DNA from 3 places in the Enterobacter vonholyi genome. Region 1 is predicted to be linked to each of the others. Evidence: predicted binding sites of a transcription regulator. Region 1 holds the regulator's gene; each other region holds the start of a gene.
The links. The regulator PurR, encoded in region 1, represses purine synthesis genes. The targets are predictions, from matches to a motif close to CANGCAAACGTTTGCNTG.
Positions count from the first base shown of each region.

Region 1 (8,158 bases):
CGTACTTAGGCAGCTCAGCGCGGATGTCCGGATTCTGCAGGATATCAACGTAAGCAAAACGCTCACCACAGGCTGACAGCGCCTGAACCGCTTGTGCGGAGAAGCCGCAGCTTGGCAGCTTCGGAGAACCTTTCATATACAGCAGAATCGGGTTTTCAGCGATCTGGCGCTGGATTTTTTCAATAGTGGTGCTCATGTCTTGCTTCCTTTAACTTCTGTTACGGCATTCGTCTGACATTGTAGCGGTTCAGACTGGCATCGGAAAATAACATTTTTGTCACGTTTATACATTCTACCCCGAGTCACGAAAAGTTGCATTGCAAATGGTGTTTACCCCTGCGGCAGTCAGGGTTTTGCTTAGGGAGCGGGCAAATGTGCGACAGAACGATGAATTTTTTTGCACTTGCTAACGAAACACGATTGTAGATTGAAAAATGCTATTAACTTTCTGGCTTTTTATAGATTAGAATCGACGGGCTTTGTAAATCACACGCGGGTATTATTGATGACCTGCATTTATCAGGGGACTGCCCAGTGGCGCGGATAAATAAAATCTCGATCACGCTCTGTGCTTTACTGTTTACTTCACTCACTTTCACGCCAGTGGCAAACGCCTCTCAGCAGGCGCGGCATTCTGCTGTACAAAAAAACCATCTGGTGAAAGCCACAGAACGTAAGAAAAAAACCACCGCTAAGAACGACAAGAAAAAAACACCGGCTCAGACGAAACAGACCGCTTCCAGCAAAACGAAAACAAAACCTTCCCGCACTGCCCACTCTGCCAAAAGTAAAGCTTCGCAAACCGCCGCTAACCTCGTTACTGAAAAATGCATCACGCGTAAAGGCCATAAGGCGAAATGCACGAAGGTCACGAAAATTGCGGAAGTGCATAAAGTGCGCGTACAGAAAGCGCAAAAAACCGCAATGAATAAACTGATGGGGCAGATTGGTAAACCTTATCACTGGGGTGGGACTTCGCCGCGTACCGGTTTTGACTGCAGCGGCCTCGTCTATTACGCCTATAAAGATCTGGTCAAGTTCCGCATTCCGCGCACCGCCAACGAAATGTACCACCTGCGCGATGCCTCACCGGTTGACCGCGGTGAGCTGGAAAATGGCGATCTGGTGTTCTTCCGCACCCAAGGCCGCGGGACGGCTGACCACGTTGGCGTCTATGTAGGCAACGGAAAATTCATCCAGTCTCCACGTAGCGGTCAGGATATTCAGATCACCTCTCTCAGTGAAGACTACTGGGTACGCCACTACGTCGGCGCACGCCGCGTGATGACGCCGAAAACCATTCGCTAACCCCTGCCCTGCCACACCCGTGGCAGGGTAAGTTCCTCTTTTGCATACCCTTTCAATTTGCTATCCTGTCCTTGTTGTCTGTGTGGTTATTGGCAACGCAAAATACAATAAGGAGAGAAGCAATGTCGTTCGAATTACCTGCACTACCGTATGCAAAAGACGCCCTGGCACCGCACATTTCTGCGGAAACCCTGGAATATCACTACGGCAAACATCACCAGACTTACGTCACCAACCTGAACAACCTGATCAAGGGCACCGATTTTGAAGGCAAAACGCTGGAAGAGATCGTCCGCAGCTCTGAGGGTGGCGTATTCAACAACGCCGCTCAGGTGTGGAACCACACCTTCTACTGGCACTGCCTGGCGCCGAATGCCGGCGGTGAACCTGTCGGTGAACTGGCTACCGCTATCAACGCCGCATTTGGCAGCTTCGCAGATTTCAAAGCGAAATTTACCGATGCAGCCATCAAGAACTTCGGTTCAGGCTGGACGTGGCTGGTTAAAGAGGCGGATGGCAAACTGGCTATCGTATCCACCTCTAACGCGGGCACCCCGCTGACCACCAGCGCGAAGCCGCTGATGACCGTGGACGTATGGGAACACGCTTACTACATCGATTACCGTAACGCGCGCCCGAACTACCTGGAACACTTCTGGGCACTGGTTAACTGGGACTTTGTGGCGAAGAACTTCGCCGCGTAAAAGACACGCAGAAGGGTTCGCCCTTCTGCGTTTTTGGTTTATTCCGCAGCGCAGGCTGCTTCTGGCTGTTTACGACCCGACATCATCACCAACAGCAGGCCAAGCGCGGCAATGATTGCCCCCATCACCGGCACAAAGCTGTATCCCAGACCACCTGAAATCACGGCCCCACCGGCCGCCGCACCGAGCGCATTGCCCAGGTTAAAGGCACCGATATTGACCGAGGATGAGAGGCCCGGCGCTTCATGCGCAACACGCATCACGCGCATCTGCAGCGGTGGCACCACGGCGAACGTTGCTGCACCCCAGACGACCATCGCCATCGCGGCGCCAAACTCGTTACGCGCCAGCCACGGAATGGCGATCATGATGACAATCAGCAGGGTTAAGAAGCCCTTCAGCGTCCCGCTCACGGAACGGTCGGCAAATTTCCCGCCGAGATAGTTGCCAATCGAGAAGCCCACGCCAATCAGCACCAGCATCGCGGTCACAAAGAGAGGCGTTGCGTGGGTAATGTCATGCAGTACCGGTGAAATATAGGTATAGAGGGTAAACATCGCCCCTGCCCCGAGAACGGTGGTAAGCAGCGCGGAAAGCACCTGCGGGCGCATCAGCACCGCCAGCTCCTTACGCACTTCCGGACGTTCTCCGGCGCTGCCTTTCGGCAGGGAGAAGAACAATGCCACCATCGCGACCACGCCCAGCCCGGCCGTCGCCAGGAAAGACATACGCCAGCCGATCGCTTCTCCCAGCCAGGTTGCAGCAGGAACACCGCCGATGTTAGCGATGGTCAGACCCATAAACATGGTGGCCACGGCGCTCGCCTGCTTATGTTTTGGCACCACGCTTGCCGCCACGACCGACCCCAGCCCAAAGAACGCGCCGTGGTTGAGGCTTGTCAGAATACGCGACAGCATCAGCGTGGTGTAGTCCGGCGAAATGGCCGAAAGCACGTTGCCGAGGGTGAAAATCGCCATCAGGAAAATCAGCGCATTGCGGCGCGCGCGATGAGAAAGGAGAAGCGTCATCAGCGGCGCCCCCACCATCACGCCGATAGCGTAGGCGCTGATCAACATGCCAGCCGCAGGGATCGAGACGTCCACGCCGCGGGCGATGACGGGCAGTAACCCCATCGGGGAGAATTCAGTGGTGCCAATCCCAAAAGCGCCAATCGCCAGGGCCAGCAGGGGAAAATTGATTTTCATGCGTCAACTCCGGATGCCGTGTCATGTGGTGACACAGAACAAAGAAGCGGAAAGCATGACATCAATCACAAAAAATGAGAAGTTAACAAAATGGCAAAAGATTTTTGCCAGAGAAGTAACAATCCGGGGAGTCGGGAGGGAAGGCTCTCCCTCCGCGTAAATCAGTGCAGCGCAGCCGTCAGACCGGCCGCAACAATCAGAGCCAGCACAACAACGGTGGTGAACAGCGAAAACTTAAGATCGGAACTCATCAATTTTTCTCCTTTTAATCCCCACACGAAAAGTGAGCTTGCTCATTTTTGCACAGATTACGTCAAAAATCTTCCTGGATTTATACTGAGAACCACTTTACCTCTTCCCCTTTTCATCAAGATAGGACAAAATTCCACGCTAAATTTATTAGCGTACCGGCCATTGACCCCCTCCTGACGTCCCGTGTCGTTTTCCCGGCGTGCCGCAATTCAAGATTGCGTGATAAGGGTGAGAGAAGGCAAACGTTTACCTTCAAGTTTTTCAGGAGTTTAGGATATGGTCTGGAGTGACATTTAATGGCAACAATTAAAGACGTAGCAAAACGCGCAAACGTTTCCACTACAACCGTATCACATGTAATTAACAAAACCCGCTTTGTGGCGGAAGAGACGCGCAACGCCGTCTGGGCAGCGATCAAGGAGCTGCATTATTCGCCAAGTGCGGTCGCGCGTAGCCTTAAGGTTAATCACACCAAGTCCATTGGATTGCTGGCGACCAGTAGTGAAGCGGCCTATTTTGCCGAGATCATTGAAGCGGTTGAAAAAAACTGCTTCCAGAAAGGCTATACCCTGATTCTGGGCAACGCGTGGAACAGCATTGAAAAACAGCGCGCCTACCTGTCGATGATGGCTCAGAAGCGCGTTGACGGCCTGCTGGTGATGTGTTCCGAGTACCCGGAATCCGTGCTGTCGATGCTCGAAGAGTATCGCCACATCCCCATGGTCGTTATGGACTGGGGCGAAGCGCGTGCAGATTTCACCGACTCCGTTATCGACAATGCCTTTGAAGGCGGTTATATGGCCGGCCGTTACCTGATCGAACGCGGTCACCGCGAGATTGGCGTGATCCCGGGTCCGCTGGAGCGCAACACCGGGGCGGGCCGTCTTGCCGGTTTTATGAAAGCGATGGAAGAAGCGCTGATCACCGTGCCGGAAAACTGGATCGTGCAGGGCGACTTTGAGCCGGAATCAGGCTACCGCGCAATGCAGCAGATCGTTTCCCAGCCGCACCGTCCGACCGCCGTTTTCTGCGGGGGTGACATCATGGCCATGGGCGCGCTCTGCGCCGCCGATGAACTGGGTCTGCGCGTACCGCAGGATATTTCCGTGATCGGGTATGACAACGTGCGTAACGCGCGCTTCTTCACCCCAGCGCTGACCACCATTCACCAGCCGAAAGATTCGCTGGGCGAAACGGCCTTCAATATGCTGCTCGACAGGATCGTCAACAAGCGCGAAGAGTCGCAGTCCATTGAAGTTCACCCGCGCCTGATTGAACGCCGTTCCGTTGCGGACGGTCCGTTCCGCGACTACCGTCGTTAATCCCTTTACGGGGCCAGCTACGCTGGCTCCCGTAACCATTCCCGGTTCAGCGTTTCGCTGTCCCCCAGATAATCCAGCAGCCAGGCCATGGCGGGCGAGACATCATTTTGTTGCCAGGTCAGGCAGCAGGCCGCGTCCGGGAACGGATTTTCCAGCGTCAGTTCAACCCATTCGCCGGTATTGATGCGCGGACGCGCAAAATGAACGGGCACCATCGCGACGCACAGTCCGGCACTGAGGCACGTCGCCGACGATTCCCAGTCCGGAGCCACCACCCGCCGCTGGTTGTCCAGAAGCCAGGTGATACGCTTGGGCAATGAACGGGACGTATCCTCCAGCACCAGCGAGGGCCAGTTGCGCAGCGTATCGTCGCTAAGCGGCCCGTCCATCGCTGCCAGAGGATGATCGCTGGCCACCACGCATTTCCAGCTCAGCATCCCCATGTCGCGAAAGGCGTAACGTCCCCCGACCGGGATCGCCTGCGTCGCGCCAATCGCCATCTCCGCCCTGCCGTCCGCCAGCGCATCCCACACCCCGTTGAACACCTCCTGCGAGACCCGCAGCTCAACGTCAGAGAAATGACGATAGAAATCGACAATCATCTGTCGGGTGCGTTCCGGCTTCACGATGTTATCCACCGCGATGGAAAGATGTCCCCGCCAGCCGTTGGCGATCTGCTGGCACTGTTCGCGGGTGATCTGCATTTTTTTGATAACAGAACGCCCTTCCTTCAAAAACCACGCCCCGGCGGGCGTCAATTCCACGTCACGATGCCGCCGCTCAAACAGCGGAACCGCCAGCCACTCCTCCAGTTGACGCACCGTGTAGCTGATGGCCGAAGGGACGCGGTGCAGCTCCTGCGCCGCACCGCTGAAGCTGCCGTTACGCGCGACAGCATCGACCACTTCAAGAGAATAATCTGACCACATTTTCTGCCTGCAAAAAATTTGAATGCACCCGCCAAATATTAGCGTTTCACAAGCGGCTTTGCACTCCCTACACTCAGCGCCAATGTATACCTGCCTCCTCAGGAGAATAAAATAATGCAACCCAGGAACGGTTTTTTAGTCTGGCTCGGCGGCTTAAGCGTGCTGGGCTTTTTGGCCACCGATATGTACCTGCCGGCTTTTGCCGCGATGCAGGAAGATTTGCAAACCCCCGCTGCCGCCATCAGTGCCAGCCTGAGTTTGTTCCTCGCCGGTTTTGCTTTTGCACAGCTGCTCTGGGGACCGCTCTCGGATCGCTTTGGTCGTAAACCGGTACTGCTGCTGGGTCTGGCCATTTTTGCGGTGGGGTGCCTGGGGATGTTATGGGTACGCGACGCCACCTGGCTGCTGGTGCTGCGCTTCGTTCAGGCCGTGGGCGTCTGTGCCGCGGCCGTGACCTGGCAGGCGCTGGTGACTGACTACTACCCGGCTAACCGCACAAACCGTATTTTCGCCACCATTATGCCGCTGGTGGGCCTCTCCCCTGCCCTGGCTCCGCTGCTGGGCAGCTGGATCCTCGCGCACTTTGACTGGCAGGCCATTTTTGCCACGCTGTTTGCCATCACGCTGGTGCTGATGCTGCCGGCGTTTGCCCTCAAGCCTGCGCATAAAAAAGAGGCGCATGCCGACGCGAAGCCGATTACCTTCACCTCACTGTTGAGCGCCAAAGCGTATCGCGGGAATGTCCTGATCTATGCCGCCTGCTCGGCAAGCTTCTTCGCATGGCTCACCGGCTCGCCGTTCATTCTGCACGATATGGGCTACAGCCCGGCAGCCATCGGCCTGAGCTATGTTCCGCAGACAATCGCGTTCCTTGTGGGCGGGTACGGCTGTCGCGCGGCGCTGCAAAAATGGGAAGGCCAGCAGATGCTGCCATGGCTGCTGGTGCTCTATGCGCTGAGCGTCATCGGGACCTGGGCCGTTGGCTTTATTCCGGGTGCCGGTCTGGCCGAAATTTTGATCCCGTTCTGCGTGATGGCCATTGCGAACGGGGCGATTTACCCTATCGTTGTGGCGCAGGCGCTGCGTCCATTCCCGCAGGCAACAGGCCGCGCCGCCGCGCTGCAGAACACCCTGCAGCTGGGTTTGTGCTTCCTGGCAAGCCTGGTGGTCTCGGCGCTGATTGCTACGCCGCTTTTGACCACCACCAGCGTGATGCTGTTCACCGTAGCGCTGGCGGTATTGGGCTATCGCATGCAGGCCTCCGCGCAGCGTGAGCAGGATAACGGTGCTCAGGTGGAAACCTCGCATGCCTGATTGCGCCAGAAATCATGTTATATTTCAGTGATTAGGTTGCTAACAATTTTCTATTGAATCACCAAATTTTGAAGCCTATACTAAATTTGGTTCGATTAAATACGATAAATATTAAGTGTTAACGGGAGCCGGAGTGCTCCCGTTTTACCATGGAAGGCATTTCGGCAAGGGTTATCTCCCTTCCTCTGTTCTACGTCGGATACTAGCCTCGCGGTATTTACCGTGAGATTTCTCACAAACCAAAAAAAGCGTCTACGCTGTTTGAAGGTTCTGATCACATCAGGGTGATGGAGAAGCTATGAGTTCATCGTGTATAGAAGAAGTCAGCGTTCCGGACGACAACTGGTCCCGGATCGTCAGTGAACTGTTAGGTCGAGCAGGCATCACTATCAACGGATCTTCGCCATCCGATCCCCAGGTTAAACATCCCGACTTTTTTAAACGCGTGTTGCGGGAAGGGTCGTTAGGCCTGGGAGAAAGTTATATGGACGGCTGGTGGGATTGTGAACGGCTGGATATCTTTTTTGCCAGCGTGTTGCGTGCCGGTCTGGAAAATCAACTCCCCCGCAATCTGAAAGACACTTTGCGTGTCGCCTCTGCCCGACTGTTTAACTTGCAAAGTAAAAAACGCGCCTGGATCGTCGGCAAAGAGCATTACGATCTCGGCAATGACCTGTTCAGCCGCATGCTGGACCCTTTCATGCAATACTCCTGCGCCTACTGGAAAGAGGCCTCGACGCTTGAAGAGGCTCAGCAGGCGAAGCTGCGTCTGATTAGCGAGAAGCTGCAGCTACAGCCCGGCATGCGCGTGCTGGATATCGGCTGCGGCTGGGGTGGGCTGGCATATTTTATGGCGAAGCATTATGGCGTCAGCGTGGTCGGCGTGACGATCTCAGCGGAACAGCAAAAAATGGCGCGGGAGCGCTGCCAGGATCTCGATGTGGATATCAGGCTGCAGGACTACCGTGACCTGAATGAACAGTTTGACCGGATTGTTTCCGTCGGCATGTTCGAGCACGTGGGGCCAAAAAACTACGATACCTATTTTGAGGTGGTGGACCGGAATCTGAAACCGGACGGCATCTTCCTGCTGCACACCATCGGCTCTAAGCGGACCGACAACA
Region 1 covers NZ_CP162152.1:1,862,868-1,871,025, reverse strand. The annotation lists gene grxD (monothiol glutaredoxin 4) at 1-196, opposite strand, end outside; gene AB3N39_RS08910 (C40 family peptidase) at 535-1,308, shown strand; gene sodB (superoxide dismutase [Fe]) at 1,431-2,012, shown strand; gene AB3N39_RS08900 (MFS transporter) at 2,051-3,217, opposite strand; gene AB3N39_RS08895 (YnhF family membrane protein) at 3,379-3,468, opposite strand; gene purR (HTH-type transcriptional repressor PurR) at 3,766-4,791, shown strand; gene punR (DNA-binding transcriptional activator PunR) at 4,809-5,720, opposite strand; gene punC (purine nucleoside transporter PunC) at 5,835-7,034, shown strand; gene cfa (cyclopropane fatty acyl phospholipid synthase) at 7,333-8,158, shown strand, end outside.

Region 2 (8,158 bases), 1.5 Mb from region 1:
CGGTAATGTTCTGCAGGGCCATAACCATCCCACGATGCAAAGACTGGGTAATGATAAGCGCGACGACGGCGGCAAAGAGAATGCAGCCGGTAAGTACGGCAAACGACGTCCAGATGAAGTGGCTGATCAAACTGTCACGCGCGGTAAGGCGGATTTCGCCGATCCTTAAGCCGTTATGCATGATGGGCTGCGCAACCGGTACGGGGAAAAGCCAACGGCTGACCAGTGCGCCCAGCGTGTCGTTGTTATCTTCCGGGTTCCAGGACCAGTAGGCAAACCGCTTTTTATGCGCGTTAATCACCTCCGCCGCGGCAAACTGCCCCTGTTTGCCCAGGGCTGCAAGCGTTTCGTTGGCCGCCAGCGAGTCGTTGAAAACCAGCGAAGCTTCCAGGCTGTGGCTCATTGTGGCGCCGGTTAATTCGAGGTTCTTTTGCGCATATTGTTTTAACGTCACGACGGAAGCAAAACAGAGCAACAGCCATATTAACGTCATTGTGATAATGACGCTTATCATGCTGTTTCGCCTCAACGTTCTTTTAAACGTCGGACGTGGCGTTGAAGTGAAATCTTTATCCATGCTGCTTATTCCGTGCCAGCATTAATACATCCGGATTGACTCTTACGCCACTGCGCGTCAACGCATCCAGGTTGACGGAAAACCGTACCTGGCCGCGATCGATCATCAGGCAAAAGGCACTGCCAATTACACATTCCGGATTTTGCTCTGAGATTAATAGCAACGCTCTGCCCTGATATTGACTTATTAATTCAAGTTGTTTTGCCGGTGATTCAGACCCGAAATAAATCGCATCACACGTCGCGGCCAGGGCTTCCCGATCGTTACGTACAATAACGGGAGTATAGGGTAACTCGTTGTGCCCTTCGTCGCCGCTGAGCGCGTATGTATAGTGAGAAGTGGCATAGACGCAAAGTCTGGGCTGCCCGGATAGTGACGGCCATCGCGTATAGCTCACAATGCCTGAGACAATCGAACGTACCGATTTATCCGTTTCCGTAAGCGTGCCTGCCGTCGCTGGGCCCACCATAAGGAACAGCATTAACACCAGAGTGAGTCGGAAAAAAGAGATCAAGAATAAATTTCTCACCAGAATCCGCCACATCGCTCCGGAAATAGATGTCCTTAAGAGTTGCGGGCAGAATACCATTGTTTATCAGAGCCGTCATTATGTCAGAAATAGCCTCAGGCCAACCTAAGCTAAATCCTACTGTTGTTTATTTTCCGGTGGTTAAAAGCAGACTTAATTGAGTCTGCTGGAACGCATACCTTCATCCATTCCTTTTTGCCATGACGCACGCAGTTTTGTCGCGTTTTCGACAGTATCACAACTGGCAGGGAAAGATTTGCCCGCTAATCCCCAGGCATGAATAAACCCTTCTTCGCAGACTCTCTTCTGACCATCGGCATAGCCGCGAAGATATTCACTACGATCAACGTGGGTGTCGTTAAAACTATCGGCCAAGGTCTGGTTATCTTTAACCGGCAGGCCATTCATGGCGTCTTCTTTACCTGCATCAAACCAGGAGGGACTGGTCCAGTCGGGCTGGAAGGTATAAGGATTGATCTGACAGCCCGTTAAAAACAGCGACAACAGCGCGAGAGCAATTGAACGCATAGCCATTCTCCTTTTTTCTTCAGCATAGCCTGGCTAAAGAAAATCTGTCTGTAATTTAAAGTTTACGTTTTTATCGGCTTATTTTTGCAATAAATTGGCTTCTGTAAAGTAATGTGTACGTATTTTGGATTGAAATGTTTACTTTTTATGGTATCGTGGTTTCACCTCATTGAGGAAAACAACTATCGCAAATGAGCTTTACAGGATCGCCATCATGCAAAAAGACGCGCTGAACAACGTACATATCACTGACGAACAGGTTTTAATTACCCCGGATCAACTGAAAGCAGAATTTCCGCTGAGCGTCGCGCAGGAGGCTCAGATTGAGCACTCGCGTCAGACCATCTCAAATATCATCGCCGGCCGCGATCCGCGCCTGCTGGTGGTGTGTGGTCCTTGCTCCATTCACGATCCTGAAACCGCCATTGAGTACGCTCGTCGATTTAAAGCATTAGCGGAGGAGGTCAGCGATAGCCTCTATCTGGTGATGCGCGTCTATTTTGAGAAGCCACGTACTACCGTCGGCTGGAAAGGGCTGATTAACGATCCGCACATGGATGGCTCGTTTGATGTGGAAGCAGGCCTGAAGATTGCGCGTCGCCTGCTGGTGGAGCTGGTCAGCATGGGGCTGCCGCTGGCAACCGAAGCGCTGGATCCGAACAGCCCGCAGTACCTGGGCGATCTGTTCAGCTGGTCCGCGATTGGCGCGCGTACCACGGAATCGCAAACCCACCGCGAGATGGCGTCTGGCCTGTCGATGCCGGTTGGCTTTAAAAACGGTACCGATGGCAGCCTGGCGACGGCGATTAATGCCATGCGCGCTGCCGCCATGCCGCACCGTTTCGTCGGTATCAACCAGGCAGGCCAGGTATGCCTCCTGCAAACGCAGGGTAACCCGGACGGCCACGTGATCCTGCGCGGCGGTAAAGCCCCTAACTACAGCCCGGCGGACGTGGCCCAGTGTGAAAAAGAGATGGAGCAGGCGGGACTGCGCCCGGCACTGATGGTAGATTGCAGTCATGGTAACTCGAATAAAGATTACCGTCGCCAGCCTGCGGTTGCGGAATCCGTGGTCGCACAGATCAAAGATGGCAATCGTTCGATTATCGGTCTGATGATTGAGAGCAACATTCATGAAGGCAATCAGTCATCTGAACAACCGCGCAGTGCCATGAAGCACGGCGTCTCCGTGACGGATGCCTGCATCAGCTGGGAGACTACCGATGCACTGCTGCGTGAGATCCATAAAGATTTAAACGGCCAGCTGGCGACGCGTCTGGCTTAAGAGGGTAGTTATGGTTGCTGAATTGACCGCACTGCGCGATCAAATTGATGAAGTGGATAAGGCGCTGCTGGATCTGCTGGCGCGACGCATGTCGCTGGTTGCCGAAGTCGGTGAGGTGAAAAGCAAATACGGCCTGCCGATTTACGTCCCGGAGCGCGAAGCCTCTATGCTCGCCTCCCGCCGTAAAGAGGCGCAGGCGCTGGGCGTTTCGCCGGATTTGATTGAAGATGTTCTGCGTCGCGTGATGCGGGAGTCCTATTCCAGTGAAAACGACAAGGGCTTCAAAACCCTCTGTCCGACCCTGCGTCCGGTCGTGATTGTCGGCGGTGCTGGGCAGATGGGGCGCCTGTTTGAAAAGATGCTTACGCTTTCTGGCTATCAGGTGCGCATTCTGGAAAAAGAGGACTGGGCGCATGCTCCGGAACTCATGAAAGATGCCGGGATGGTTATCGTCAGCGTGCCGATCCACGTGACGGAGCAAATCATCGGGAAGCTGCCTCCTTTACCGAAAGATTGCATCCTGGTGGATCTGGCCTCCGTCAAAAATGGTCCGCTGCAGGCAATGCTGGCTGCTCATACGGGTCCGGTGCTGGGTCTGCACCCGATGTTTGGCCCGGACAGCGGCAGCCTTGCTAAGCAGGTGGTGGTTTACTGCGACGGTCGTCAGCCGGAAGCCTATCAGTGGTTCCTGGAACAGATTCAGGTATGGGGGGCACGACTGCACCGCATCAGCGCGGTTGAGCACGACCAGAACATGGCGTTCATTCAGGCGCTGCGCCACTTTGCCACGTTTGCCTACGGTCTGCATCTGGCGGAAGAGAACGTACAGCTTGAACAGCTTCTGGCGCTCTCTTCACCTATCTATCGTCTTGAGCTGGCGATGGTCGGGCGTCTCTTTGCGCAGGATCCACAGCTGTACGCGGACATTATTATGTCCTCTGAAAACAACCTGGCGCTGATCAAGCGCTACTATCAGCGCTTTGGTGAAGCCATTACGCTGCTGGAGCACGGAGATAAGCAGGCGTTTATCGATAGCTTCCGCAAGGTCGAACACTGGTTTGGCGATTACGCGCAGCGTTTCCAGAATGAGAGTCGGACTTTATTGCGCCAGGCAAATGACAGTCGCCAGTAATGCGATGATGTATATACTGAAAGCCAGCAATGCTGGCTTTTTTCATTTTGGGGAACTGTCATGGCCGAACCGCAGCTGCTGTTGAATTACACCGGGCATTTGCCTGAATGCCCGACTTGGAGCGCCGAAGAGCAGGCGCTCTACTGGGCCGATATTCTGGAAGGAGAGATCCACCGCTACCATCTGCCGACGGCGGAACATACCGTACTCTCTTTCCACGAGGAGGTGGGCTGTTTCGCGTTGCGCGAGCAGGGTGGTTTTATCGTTGCGATGAGAACGGGTATCTGGCTGACCGATAAACACGGCCTGCTGCGCCGCAAGGTGTGTGATAACCCCTCTAACCCGCAGCTGGCGCGTTTTAACGATGGAGGTACCGATCACCTGGGCCGCTTCTATGCGGGCACGTTCTGGGGGCCGGGAGATTACAACGGCGCCCTGCTGATGCGCATCGACAACGACCTGACGCCGAAGGTGATCCAGTGCGATATCCACGGGCATAACGGCTTAGCGTTTAGCCCGGATAAGCAGTGGATGTTTACCTCAGATACGCCAAACGGTGTGATCTATCGTACGCCGCTTGATGAGCAGGGCGAACCCGGCAGGCGCGAGGTGTTTCGTCAGTTTAAAGAGGGCGAGGGGATACCGGACGGCGCGGCGATGGATGTGGAAGGCTGTTACTGGAGCGCGCTGTTTGACGGCTGGCGCATCGCGCGTTTTTCACCGCAAGGGGAGCAGCTGGAAGAATATCGCATGCCGGTGCGTTGCCCGACGATGGTCTGCTTTGGCGGCGATGATATGAAAACGCTGTTTATTACCACCACGCGGGAGAATATGGATGCGGAGGAGGTGGCGAAATATCCGCTATCCGGGGCCATCTTCACCCTGCCGGTGGGCGTGGCAGGGATGAAGAAAAGCCGCTTTATCGAACGTTAGATTGGATCGACCGGCACGACGTTTTCGCTCGGGTAGCAGCCCAGCACCTTCATGGAACGCGTGATCTCGCCCAGCTCGCGGAGAGCTTTCTGCATGGAAGCGGACTCCAGGTTGGCCTGGATGTCGAGATAGAACATCTCTTCCCACGGGTTACCGTGGATTGGGCGTGATTCCAGCCTGGTCATGATCAGGTTGTGATTACGCAGCACCAGCAGGGCTTCAACCAGCGCACCGGCCTGTTGGCCGGTGGCCATCAGCAGCGTGGTTTTTGCTGGCACCTGGTCAGACACATTGATTGCCTTGCGGGCCAGCACCACGAAGCGGGTAATGTTTTGCGTCTGGTTTGCCAGGTTGCGTTCCAGCACCTGCAGGCCATACAGCGCGCCGCCCGCTTCGCTGCCGAGCGCCGCGACGGTGGGGGAATTAGCCTGCGCCACTTTTTCCATCGCCGCCGAGGTGCTTTCGGTGTACTCAATTTTCCAGTTCGGATAGCGGTTCAGGAACTGGCTGCACTGCTGGAACGGCTGCGGATGACTGTAAACCGTTTCGATCGTGTTCAGGTCCGTTGAGCCGGAGACCAGCACGCAGTGATCGATAGGGATCGTCAGCTCGCCGACCAGCGACAGGCTGGTGTGCTGCAGCAAATCGTAGACGTCGTTGATGGCGCCGGAGCTGGTGTTTTCAATCGGCACCACGGCGTAATCCGCCTGGCCGGTCTCGACCTGGTTAAAAATGTCGGCAAACTTCGCGCAGCCGCTCTCAATAAATTCTTCGAAATGGCGTGCAGCGTACTGACGTGCGGCCAGGTGAGAATAAGAGCCCTTCGGTCCCAGGAAGGCGATACGCGCAGAGTGTGGATTGGTTTTATTGAGGTGCTGCTGAAGTAACGCTTGCTGGGTCAGAACGGAGTCTTCAATGATGAGCTGGAACAACCGGGTTATGTAGTGGGCATCGAGGTGATGCGCTTTGCCGAGCTGAATGAGACGTTCCAGAAGATCCCGCTCGCGGTCGATATCACGGACCGGACGATGGGAGTCCAGCTTGGCTTTGCCTACTTCAACGGCAAGGGCGCGGCGTTCGGCCAGCAGCGCCAGCAGTTTCTCATCCAGCGCGCTGATTTTTACGCGCAGATCCAGTAACGGGTTTTCCGGTGTCATAGTGTTGCCTGTCTCATTTTATCGTTATCAATAAAAAAGGCCCCCCGGTGTGGGAGGCCTTGTTGTTCGTCTTCGCATTCTTTATCACACGACGAAACGCCTCCCGTTCAGGGGAAGGTAAAAAAGAATGCGAAGAAGAACGGCGTAAGTTTCATAAAGTCATCCTGCGATTGATACCGTTAAAGTACCTGTACTGTTTTCACCCTGTCAATAAAAAACAAAAAACGCGCCCGAAGGCGCGTTGGCGGTACACTCAATTTAAAGGATTACTCTTCTTCAACTTCTTCCGCGAAGCTGGCGTCTTTCACCGACGTTGCGGCGCGACGGGCTTCACCTTTGTGTTGCACTTTATTGAGCTGCCGTTCCAGCTTGTTGATCAAATCGTTAATAGCTGTGTACATATCCTCGTGTTTTGCGCTGGCGACCAGATGGCCGTTTGGAGTATTGATAGTTGCGTCAGCGATGAAACCCTGCGGCTCCTTGGACAGGATGATATGTGGATTAATCAAATGAGTTTGCCATTTATCCAGTTTGGCGAGACGGTCTGCGACGTGCTGGCGAATTGCCGGAGTAATTTCCATTTGTTTACTGGTAATGTTCATTGTCATAAATTTTACCTCTTGTCTTTCCGTCTTGGTGATTCCAGCATACCCGACCCAATGTCAAAATGTGTGATTTAGATCACGTTATTTTGTCGGTTTTTGTCAGGGAATCTTTTTTGTGAGGCAGGGCAGGAAGAGGTGAGATTTACCTTGTAGAAGGCATAAATTGGGGCCATAGTTGACAGGATGTGTTGAGGCTAACGCGCTTCAGCGATGCTCAGAAACGAACAAAAAAACGGCAGCCAGCGGGCTGCCGTTTTGCATTGAGGCAAAATCAGGTGTTGCTGCTGTTCGCGGCGATGATTTTCGCCACTTTTTCAGCCTGAGCGGTCATCTGCATCTGACGGTAAGCATTTTCCATCAGCTTCAGGCCGTCGCGCGTTGCCTGAGTATCCGGGTAATCGCGCAGCATACCTTCTACGCGGTTAACCACGGCAACCCATGCGCCACGGCGGGTATAATATTCCGCCACGGAGTATTCATATTTCGCCAGACGATCTTTCAGGAACACCAGACGTTTGGTGGCGTCGGTCACGTACTGGCTGTTTGGATAGCCGCGCACCAGCTTGGAGAAGTCATTGAAGGCATCACGCGCATGCTGCGGGTCACGGTCGGAACGATCCACGCCGAAGAAGCCCTGCAGCGCACTGTCGTCCAGCGCCATGTTGGTGAGGCCGCGCATGTACATCACGTAGTCGATGTTAGGATGAGTCGGGTTCAGACGCATGAAACGATCGATGGTTGCCTGAGCCAGCGGCAGATCGGCATTTTTATAGTATGCGTAGATGAGATCTAACTGTACCTGCTGCGAATACGGACCAAATGGATAGCGATTATCCAACGCTTCCAGTTGCGTTATCGCCTGTTTCCAGTTACCGTCCTGCAACTTTTGTTGTGCAGTCGCATAGATTTCATTCGGCGGATTGTCAGGGACCTGTTCATTTGAACCGGAGCAGCCCACCAAAGCCAGGCTCAACGTGGCCGCTGCCACCAGATATTTCATGCGCGTCATGACGTTTTGACTTTCCTCAAATGTTTGTCCGGGAGAAACTCTGTTCCTGCTCCCGATTAAGACCAGCTACAATAGCACACTATATTAAACGGCAAAGCCGTAAAACCCAACGTTAAACGAAGAAGCAGTTTATGGCACAACGAGTAGAACTCACCGCAACAGTCTCCGAAAATCAGCTCGGTCAACGCTTAGATCAGGCTTTGGCCGAATTGTTCCCTGATTATTCGCGTTCACGCATAAAAGAATGGATCCTTGACCAGCGCGTGATGGTAAACGGCAAAATCTGGGACAAACCAAAAGAGAAAGTGTTAGGTGGGGAAGCTGTCGCCATCAATGCTGAAATCGAAGAGGAAATCCGCTTCGAGCCGCAGGATATCCCATTGGACATCGTCTATGAAGATGA
Region 2 covers NZ_CP162152.1:3,388,782-3,396,939, reverse strand. The annotation lists gene dgcN (diguanylate cyclase DgcN) at 1-577, opposite strand, end outside; gene AB3N39_RS15885 (YfiR family protein) at 570-1,121, opposite strand; gene AB3N39_RS15880 (DUF2799 domain-containing protein) at 1,260-1,634, opposite strand; gene aroF (3-deoxy-7-phosphoheptulonate synthase AroF) at 1,849-2,919, shown strand; gene tyrA (bifunctional chorismate mutase/prephenate dehydrogenase) at 2,930-4,051, shown strand; gene AB3N39_RS15865 (SMP-30/gluconolactonase/LRE family protein) at 4,112-4,984, shown strand; gene pheA (bifunctional chorismate mutase/prephenate dehydratase) at 4,981-6,141, opposite strand; Phe leader region at 6,172-6,297, opposite strand; gene pheL (pheA operon leader peptide PheL) at 6,249-6,296, opposite strand; gene raiA (ribosome-associated translation inhibitor RaiA) at 6,408-6,749, opposite strand; gene bamD (outer membrane protein assembly factor BamD) at 7,018-7,755, opposite strand; gene rluD (23S rRNA pseudouridine(1911/1915/1917) synthase RluD) at 7,887-8,158, shown strand, end outside.
Region 2: a site for PurR is predicted at 6,847-6,864, ahead of raiA (ribosome-associated translation inhibitor RaiA). Genes of this name have one in related genera too.

Region 3 (8,158 bases), 1.8 Mb from region 1:
GGGATGTAGACACCCTGATTGCTGAAAATGCGCATCGACCGTATTTCATGCACGGCCTGAGCCACTGGCTGGGGCTGGACGTGCATGACGTTGGCGCGTACGGCACCGACCGTTCGCGCGTGCTGGAGCCGGGCATGGTGTTAACCGTGGAGCCGGGCCTGTATATCGCGCCGGATGCCGACGTGCCTGAAGAGTACCGCGGGATTGGCATTCGTATTGAAGATGACATCGTGATTACCGAAACCGGTAACGAAAACCTGACCGCCAGCGTCGTGAAAAACGCTGACGATATCGAGGCGCTGATGGCAGCGGCACGCGCATGAGCGTGATTATCGTTGGCGGCGGCATGACCGGGGCCACGCTGGCGCTGGCCATTTCGCATTTGACGCAGGGCCAGCTTCCGGTGCACCTGGTGGAAGCCGTTGCGCCAGAGGCGTCAAACCACCCCGGTTTTGATGCGCGCGCCATTGCGCTGGCGCAGGGCACCTGCCAGCAGCTTTCGCGCATTGGTATCTGGCAGGCGATAGCCGACCGCGCCACGGCGATCGGTACCGTGCACGTCAGCGATCGCGGCCATGCTGGCTTTGTCACGCTGGACGCGCAGGACTACCGGATTGATGCCCTGGGTCAGGTCGTTGAGCTGCACGACGTCGGATTGGGACTGTTCCGCCTGCTCCAGGACGCGCCGGGCGTCACGCTGCATTGTCCGGCGCGCGTGGCCAGCGTGAGCCGTAGTGAGGCGTCGGTTAGCGTGACGCTGGAAAACGGCACCGTTCTTGAAGGCCAGCTTCTGGTCGCCGCGGACGGTTCGCGCTCGTCGCTCGGCAGCCAGTGTGGCGTGGAGTGGCGCCAGCAGCCTTACGGGCAGGTGGCGGTCATTGCGAACGTCTCTACCGCAGCTGAACACCACGGCAGGGCGTTTGAACGCTTTACGCAGCATGGTCCGCTGGCGATGCTGCCGATGTCGGACGGGCGCTGTTCCCTGGTGTGGTGTCATCCTCAGGATAAGGCGGAAGAGGTTAAGGGCTGGTCCGACGAACGTTTTTGTACCGAGCTGCAGAAAGCCTTTGGCTGGCGGCTGGGGCGTATTACCCACGCAGGCAAGCGGACGGTCTACCCGCTTTCGCTGACCACGGCGTCTCAGTCTGTCTCCCATCGTCTGGCGCTTGTCGGTAATGCCGCACAGACGCTGCACCCCATCGCGGGGCAAGGCTTTAACCTGGGCTTACGCGACGTCATGAGCCTGGCCGAATCACTGGCGCATGCGTGGGGCGAGCAAAAAGACTGCGGGGCGTATTCGGTGCTGATTCATTACCAGAAGCGCCGTCAGGCGGATAAAGAGGCCACCATCGGCGTTACCGACGGCTTAGTCCATCTCTTTGCCAATCGCTGGGCACCGCTGGTTGCGGGCCGCAACCTCGGGCTGATGGCGATGGAACTATTCATTCCGGCACGTGACGTGCTGGCGCAGCGGACCCTGGGTTGGGTCGCGCGTTAAGGAGTTATCATCGTGCAAAATGTTGATGTCGCCATCGTTGGCGGCGGAATGGTTGGACTGGCATTGGCCTGTGGATTGCAGGGCAGCGGCCTGCGCGTGGCGGTGCTGGAGCAAAAGCAGCCCCAGCCCGTTGCACCGGATGCGCCGCCGGAACTCCGCGTCTCGGCGATCAATGCGGCCAGCGAAAAGCTGCTGACGCACCTTGGCGTCTGGGCAGATATTGTGGCGCATCGCGCCAGCTGCTATCACGGCATGGAAGTGTGGGATAAGGACAGCTTTGGTCATATTGCTTTTGATGATGAAAGCATGGGCTATAGCCATCTGGGGCACATCGTTGAAAACGCGGTGATCCACCACGCGCTGTGGCAGAAAGCACAGCAGTGCAGCGACGTGACGCTGATTGCGCCTGCGCAGATCCAGCAGGTGGCATGGGGCGAAAACGAGGCGTTTATCACCCTGCAGAGCGGCGACATGCTGACCGCGCGTCTGGTAGTCGGTGCTGACGGTGCGAACTCCTGGCTGCGGAATAAAGCCGACATCCCGCTGACCTTCTGGGACTATCGTCATCACGCGCTGGTCGCGACGATCCGTACCGAAGAGCCGCACGGCGGCGTGGCGCGCCAGATTTTCCACAACGACGGCATTCTGGCGTTCCTGCCGCTTAGCGACCCGCACCTGTGCTCGATTGTCTGGTCCCTGGTGCCGGAAAAAGCCCAGCAGATGCATGAGGCGACGCCGGAGGCCTTTAGCCAGGCGCTGTGCGTGGCCTTTGATAACCGCCTTGGCCTGTGCACGCTTGAAAGCGAACGTCAGGTATTCCCGTTAACCGGCCGCTACGCGCGTCAGTTTGCGGCGCACCGTCTGGCGCTGGTGGGGGATGCGGCGCATACCATTCATCCCCTGGCAGGACAGGGCGTTAACCTCGGCTTTATGGACGCGGCGGAGCTGGTTGAGGAGCTGCGTCGCCTGCATCGCGAAGGGAAAGATATTGGTCAGCATCTGTACCTGCGCCGCTACGAGCGCAGCCGCAAGCACAGCGCGGCGATGATGCTGGCGGGCATGCAGGGCTTCCGCGAGCTGTTTGCCGGAGCGAATCCAGCGAAAAAACTGCTGCGCGATATTGGCCTCAAGCTTGCTGACACCCTTCCGGGCGTTAAGCCCCAACTCCTCCGTCAGGCGATGGGTCTTAACGACCTGCCGGACTGGCTGCGTTAATTTAGACCCCTGTCACACTTTCTTTTCCCGGCCTCTGCGCCGGGGAAATTCCCTCGTTTGAAATATTCTAATTTCACGTCATTTTTCGCATTAGATAATCTAATGTCGCATTTTTCTCGTTACGGAAATTCGGCCCGATTTTCCGCACGAAATATCACCATGTGCTAAATCCTGTTAGAGCATTGTTAATTTTGTGCGGGGTTAATCGCATTTTTCCAGTGAATAACTCTGTAGGCTTTTTAGCGTTTTTTGGTCATAAGCTAATGTGATGACCCATTTTGCCTTATGGTTAACCGCCGGTTTCGGTGGTAAGTTCAGGTAAAAGAGAACGTTTGCGTCGGTGCCCGAACGCGGGGCCGATACCGGGTTTCACGGTGAATTTTTCAACGAGGACAAGATGGCTCAACAGACTCCATTGTACGAACAACACGTGTTATGCGGCGCCCGCATGGTGGACTTCCATGGCTGGATGATGCCGCTGCACTACGGCTCTCAGATTGATGAGCACCACGCGGTGCGCACCGATGCCGGTATGTTCGACGTGTCCCATATGACGATTGTCGATCTGCGCGGTAGCCGCACCCGGGAGTTTTTGCGTTATCTGCTGGCAAACGACGTCGCCAAACTGAAGACGCCGGGCAAAGCGCTCTATACCGGCATGCTGAATGCCTCGGGCGGCGTGATTGATGACCTTATCGTTTATTACTTCACTGAAGATTTCTTCCGCCTCGTTGTAAACTCCGCCACCCGCGAAAAAGACCTCTCCTGGATCACCCAACACGCCGAACCTTATGCCATCGACATCACCGTCCGTGACGATCTGTCGCTGATCGCCGTGCAGGGACCAAACGCGCAGGCGAAAGCCGCCTCTCTGTTTAACGACGAGCAGCGCAAAGCAACCGAAGGCATGAAGCCGTTCTTCGGCGTGCAGGCGGGCGATCTGTTTATCGCCACCACCGGCTACACCGGTGAAGCGGGCTACGAAATTGCGATGCCGAACGAGAAGGCCGCTGATTTCTGGCGTGCGCTGGTGGAAGCGGGCGTGAAGCCTGCGGGTCTGGGCGCGCGCGATACGCTGCGTCTGGAAGCGGGAATGAACCTTTACGGTCAGGAGATGGATGAAGGCGTCTCTCCGCTGGCTGCCAACATGGGCTGGACCATCGCGTGGGAACCGGCTGACCGTGAGTTTATTGGCCGTGAAGCGCTGGAGATGCAGCGCGAGAAGGGCACCGAACAGCTGGTGGGACTGGTGATGAAGGAAAAAGGCGTGCTGCGAGGCGAACTGCCGGTGCGCTTTACCGATGCTGACGGCAATCATCGCGAAGGCGTGATCACCAGCGGAACCTTCTCCCCGACGCTGGGCTACAGTATTGCACTGGCACGCGTGCCAGCGGGCATTGGCGAAACGGCGGTGGTGCAAATCCGCAACCGCGAAATGCCGGTCAACGTGACCAAACCGATTTTTGTTCGCGCCGGTAAGCCGGTCGCCTAATCATTTTTATCAGGAGAACTTCAATGAGCAATGTGCCAGCAGAACTGAAATACAGCAAAGAACACGAGTGGCTGCGCAAAGAGGCGGACGGCACTTACACCGTAGGGATCACCGAGCACGCGCAAGAGCTGCTGGGCGACATGGTGTTTGTTGACCTGCCTGACGTGGGCACGACCGTGAACGCGGGCGACGACTGCGCCGTGGCGGAGTCCGTAAAAGCGGCATCCGATATCTACGCGCCGGTAAGCGGTGAGATTGTTGCCGTCAACGACGCGCTGAGCGATTCGCCAGAGCTGGTCAACAGCGAGCCTTATGAAGGCGGCTGGATCTTCAAGATCAAAGCCAGCGACGAATCCCAGGTTGCCGCGCTGCTGGATGCGACCGCGTACGAAGCACTGTTAGAAGACGAGTAAGCCATTATCCCTCTCCCCTTTGCGGAGAGGGTAGGGTGAGGGGAACAGACGACACCCTCACCCCAGCCCTCTCCCTCAGGGAGAGGGAGAAAACACATTCACTGCACGTTTCAGGAACCATCGCTCATGACACAGACTTTAAGCCAGCTTGAAAACCGTGGCGCCTTCATTGAACGTCACATTGGGCCGGATGCTCAGCAACAGCAGGAGATGCTGAAGACGGTTGGCGCGGATTCATTAAACGCACTGATCGGCCAGATTGTGCCAAAAGACATCCAGCTTGCCACGCCGCCTCAGGTGGGGGAAGCCACCACGGAATTCGCCGCGCTGGCGGAGCTGAAGGCCATCGCCGGCCTGAACAAGCGCTATAAGTCTTACATTGGCATGGGCTACACCAACGTGCAGTTGCCGCCGGTGATCCTGCGCAACATGCTGGAAAACCCGGGCTGGTACACCGCTTACACCCCCTATCAGCCAGAAGTCTCCCAGGGCCGCCTGGAAGCACTGCTGAACTTCCAGCAGGTGACGCTGGACCTTACCGGCATGGATATCGCCTCTGCTTCTCTGCTGGACGAAGCGACCGCCGCCGCCGAAGCGATGGCGATGGCTAAGCGAGTGAGCAAGCTGAAAAATGCTAACCGCTTCTTCGTGGCGGCGGACGTGCATCCGCAGACGCTGGACGTGGTGCGCACTCGCGCAGAGACCTTCGGCTTTGACGTAATCGTCGACGACGCTGACAAAGTGCTGGATCATCAGGACGTTTTCGGCGTTCTGCTGCAGCAGGTGGGCACCACCGGCGAAGTTCACGACTACGGCGCGCTGATTGCCGAGCTGAAATCCCGCAAGGTGGTTGTTAGCGTTGCCGCCGATTTTATGGCGCTGGTGCTGCTGACGGCACCGGGCAAACAGGGCGCGGATATCGTCTTCGGCTCTGCGCAACGCTTCGGCGTACCGATGGGCTACGGCGGCCCGCACGCGGCGTTCTTCGGCGCGAAAGATGAATTCAAACGCTCCATGCCTGGCCGTATTATCGGCGTCTCCAAAGATGCTGCCGGTAATACCGCGCTGCGCATGGCGATGCAGACCCGCGAGCAGCACATCCGCCGCGAGAAAGCGAACTCCAACATCTGTACCTCACAGGTGCTGCTGGCAAACATCGCCAGCCTGTACGCCGTGTTCCACGGCCCGGCTGGTCTGAAGCGCATTGCCAGCCGCATTCACCGCCTGGCCGATATTCTGGCCTGCGGCCTGCAGCAGAAAGGCCTTAAGCTGCGCCACGCTCACTACTTCGACACCCTGTGTGTGGAAGTGGCGGACAAAGCGGCCGTGCTGGCGCGCGCGAATGCGGCAGAGATCAACCTGCGCAGCGACATCCACAACGCCGTCGGCATTACGCTGGATGAAAGCACCACCCGCGACGATATCCTGAACCTGTTCAGCGTGTTGCTGGGTGACGCGCACGGTCTGGACATTGATGCGCTCGACAAAGAGGTCGCGCTCGACAGCCGCTCCATTCAGGAAAGCATGCTGCGTAACGATGCGATCCTGACGCATCCGGTCTTTAATCGCTATCACAGCGAAACCGAGATGATGCGCTATATGCACTCTCTGGAGCGCAAGGATCTGGCGCTGAACCAGGCGATGATTCCGCTGGGCTCGTGCACCATGAAACTGAACGCCGCGGCAGAGATGATCCCGATCACCTGGCCTGAATTCTCCGAGCTGCACCCGTTCTGCCCGCCAGAGCAGGCAGAAGGTTATCATATGATGATCAACCAGCTTTCCGACTGGCTGGTGAAGCTGACCGGTTATGACGCGCTCTGCATGCAGCCGAACTCCGGCGCGCAGGGTGAATATGCGGGCCTGCTGGCGATCCGTCACTATCACGAAAGCCGCAACGAAGGTCACCGCGATATCTGCCTGATCCCAAGCTCCGCCCACGGCACCAACCCGGCCTCAGCCCAGATGGCGGGCATGGAAGTCGTGGTGGTGGCGTGCGATAAGAACGGCAACATCGATCTGGCCGACCTGCGCGCGAAAGCCGAACAGGCGGGCGACAAGCTCTCCTGCATCATGGTGACCTATCCGTCCACCCACGGCGTGTACGAAGAGACCATCCGTGAAGTGTGCGAAGTGGTGCACCAGTTCGGCGGTCAGGTATACCTCGACGGCGCGAACATGAACGCACAGGTGGGCATTACTTCTCCGGGCTTTATCGGCGCGGACGTGTCGCACCTTAACCTGCACAAAACCTTCTGCATCCCGCACGGCGGTGGCGGCCCGGGCATGGGTCCTATCGGCGTGAAAGCGCACCTGGCGCCGTTTGTCCCAGGCCACAGCGTAGTTCAGATCGAAGGCATGCTGACCCGTCAGGGCGCGGTCTCTGCGGCACCGTTCGGTAGCGCCTCTATCCTGCCAATCAGCTGGATGTACATCCGCATGATGGGCGCGGAAGGGCTGAAGCAGGCGAGCCAGGTGGCAATTCTGAATGCCAACTATATTGCGACGCGCCTGAAGTCTGCCTTCCCGGTGCTCTATACCGGCCGCGACGGTCGCGTGGCGCACGAGTGCATCCTCGATATTCGTCCGCTGAAAGAGCAGACCGGCATTAGCGAGCTGGATATCGCCAAGCGTCTGATCGACTACGGCTTCCACGCGCCAACCATGTCGTTCCCGGTTGCGGGTACGCTGATGGTTGAGCCAACGGAGTCTGAAAGCAAAGCAGAGCTGGACCGCTTTATCGACGCGATGCTGGCCATCCGCATGGAGATCGACCGCGTGCAGGACGGCGAGTGGACGCTGGAAGATAACCCGCTGGTCAACGCTCCGCACACCCAGCACGAGATGGTGGCTGAGTGGAACCACGGTTATTCCCGCGAGCTGGCGGTCTTCCCGGCAGGCGTGGCGAACAAATACTGGCCGACCGTGAAGCGTCTCGATGACGTTTACGGCGACCGTAACCTGTTCTGCTCCTGCGTACCGATGAGCGAATACCAGTAATCGCGCTGGTGCAGTAATCCAGTCCGGGTAAGGCGAAGCCGCCACCCGGCTTTTTTATTGGGAGAAGAAAATGGGCATTGCACTTGTGACCGGCGCCAGTCGGGGCATTGGGAAAGCCACCGCGCTGCAGCTGGCACGCGAAGGCTACACCGTGGCGGTGAACTATCATCACAACATTAAAGCCGCGACTGACGTGATAAACCAGATCGTTGAAGCTGGCGGTAAAGCCTTTGCCGTCCGCGCAGATATCAGTGATGAAGCTCAGGTGCTGGCGATGTTTGACAGCATCGATCGCGAAGGCGAGCCGCTTACCGCGCTGGTCAATAATGCGGGAATTCTGTTTGAGCAATCCACCATCGAGAATCTCTCCGCTGAGCGCATTAACCGCGTCCTGGCGACCAACGTCACGGGCTACTTCCTCTGCTGCCGGGAAGCGGTAAAACGAATGTCCTTCAGGCATGGCGGCAAGGGTGGGGCGATAGTGAATGTCTCTTCTGCAGCGTCGCGTCTGGGCGCGCCGGGTGAATATGTGGATTATGC
Region 3 covers NZ_CP162152.1:3,679,227-3,687,384, reverse strand. The annotation lists gene pepP (Xaa-Pro aminopeptidase) at 1-323, shown strand, start outside; gene ubiH (2-octaprenyl-6-methoxyphenyl hydroxylase) at 320-1,498, shown strand; gene ubiI (FAD-dependent 2-octaprenylphenol hydroxylase) at 1,511-2,713, shown strand; gene gcvT (glycine cleavage system aminomethyltransferase GcvT) at 3,111-4,205, shown strand; gene gcvH (glycine cleavage system protein GcvH) at 4,229-4,618, shown strand; gene gcvP (aminomethyl-transferring glycine dehydrogenase) at 4,745-7,618, shown strand; gene AB3N39_RS17185 (SDR family oxidoreductase) at 7,689-8,158, shown strand, end outside.
Region 3: a site for PurR is predicted at 3,035-3,052, ahead of gcvT (glycine cleavage system aminomethyltransferase GcvT). Genes of this name have one in related genera too.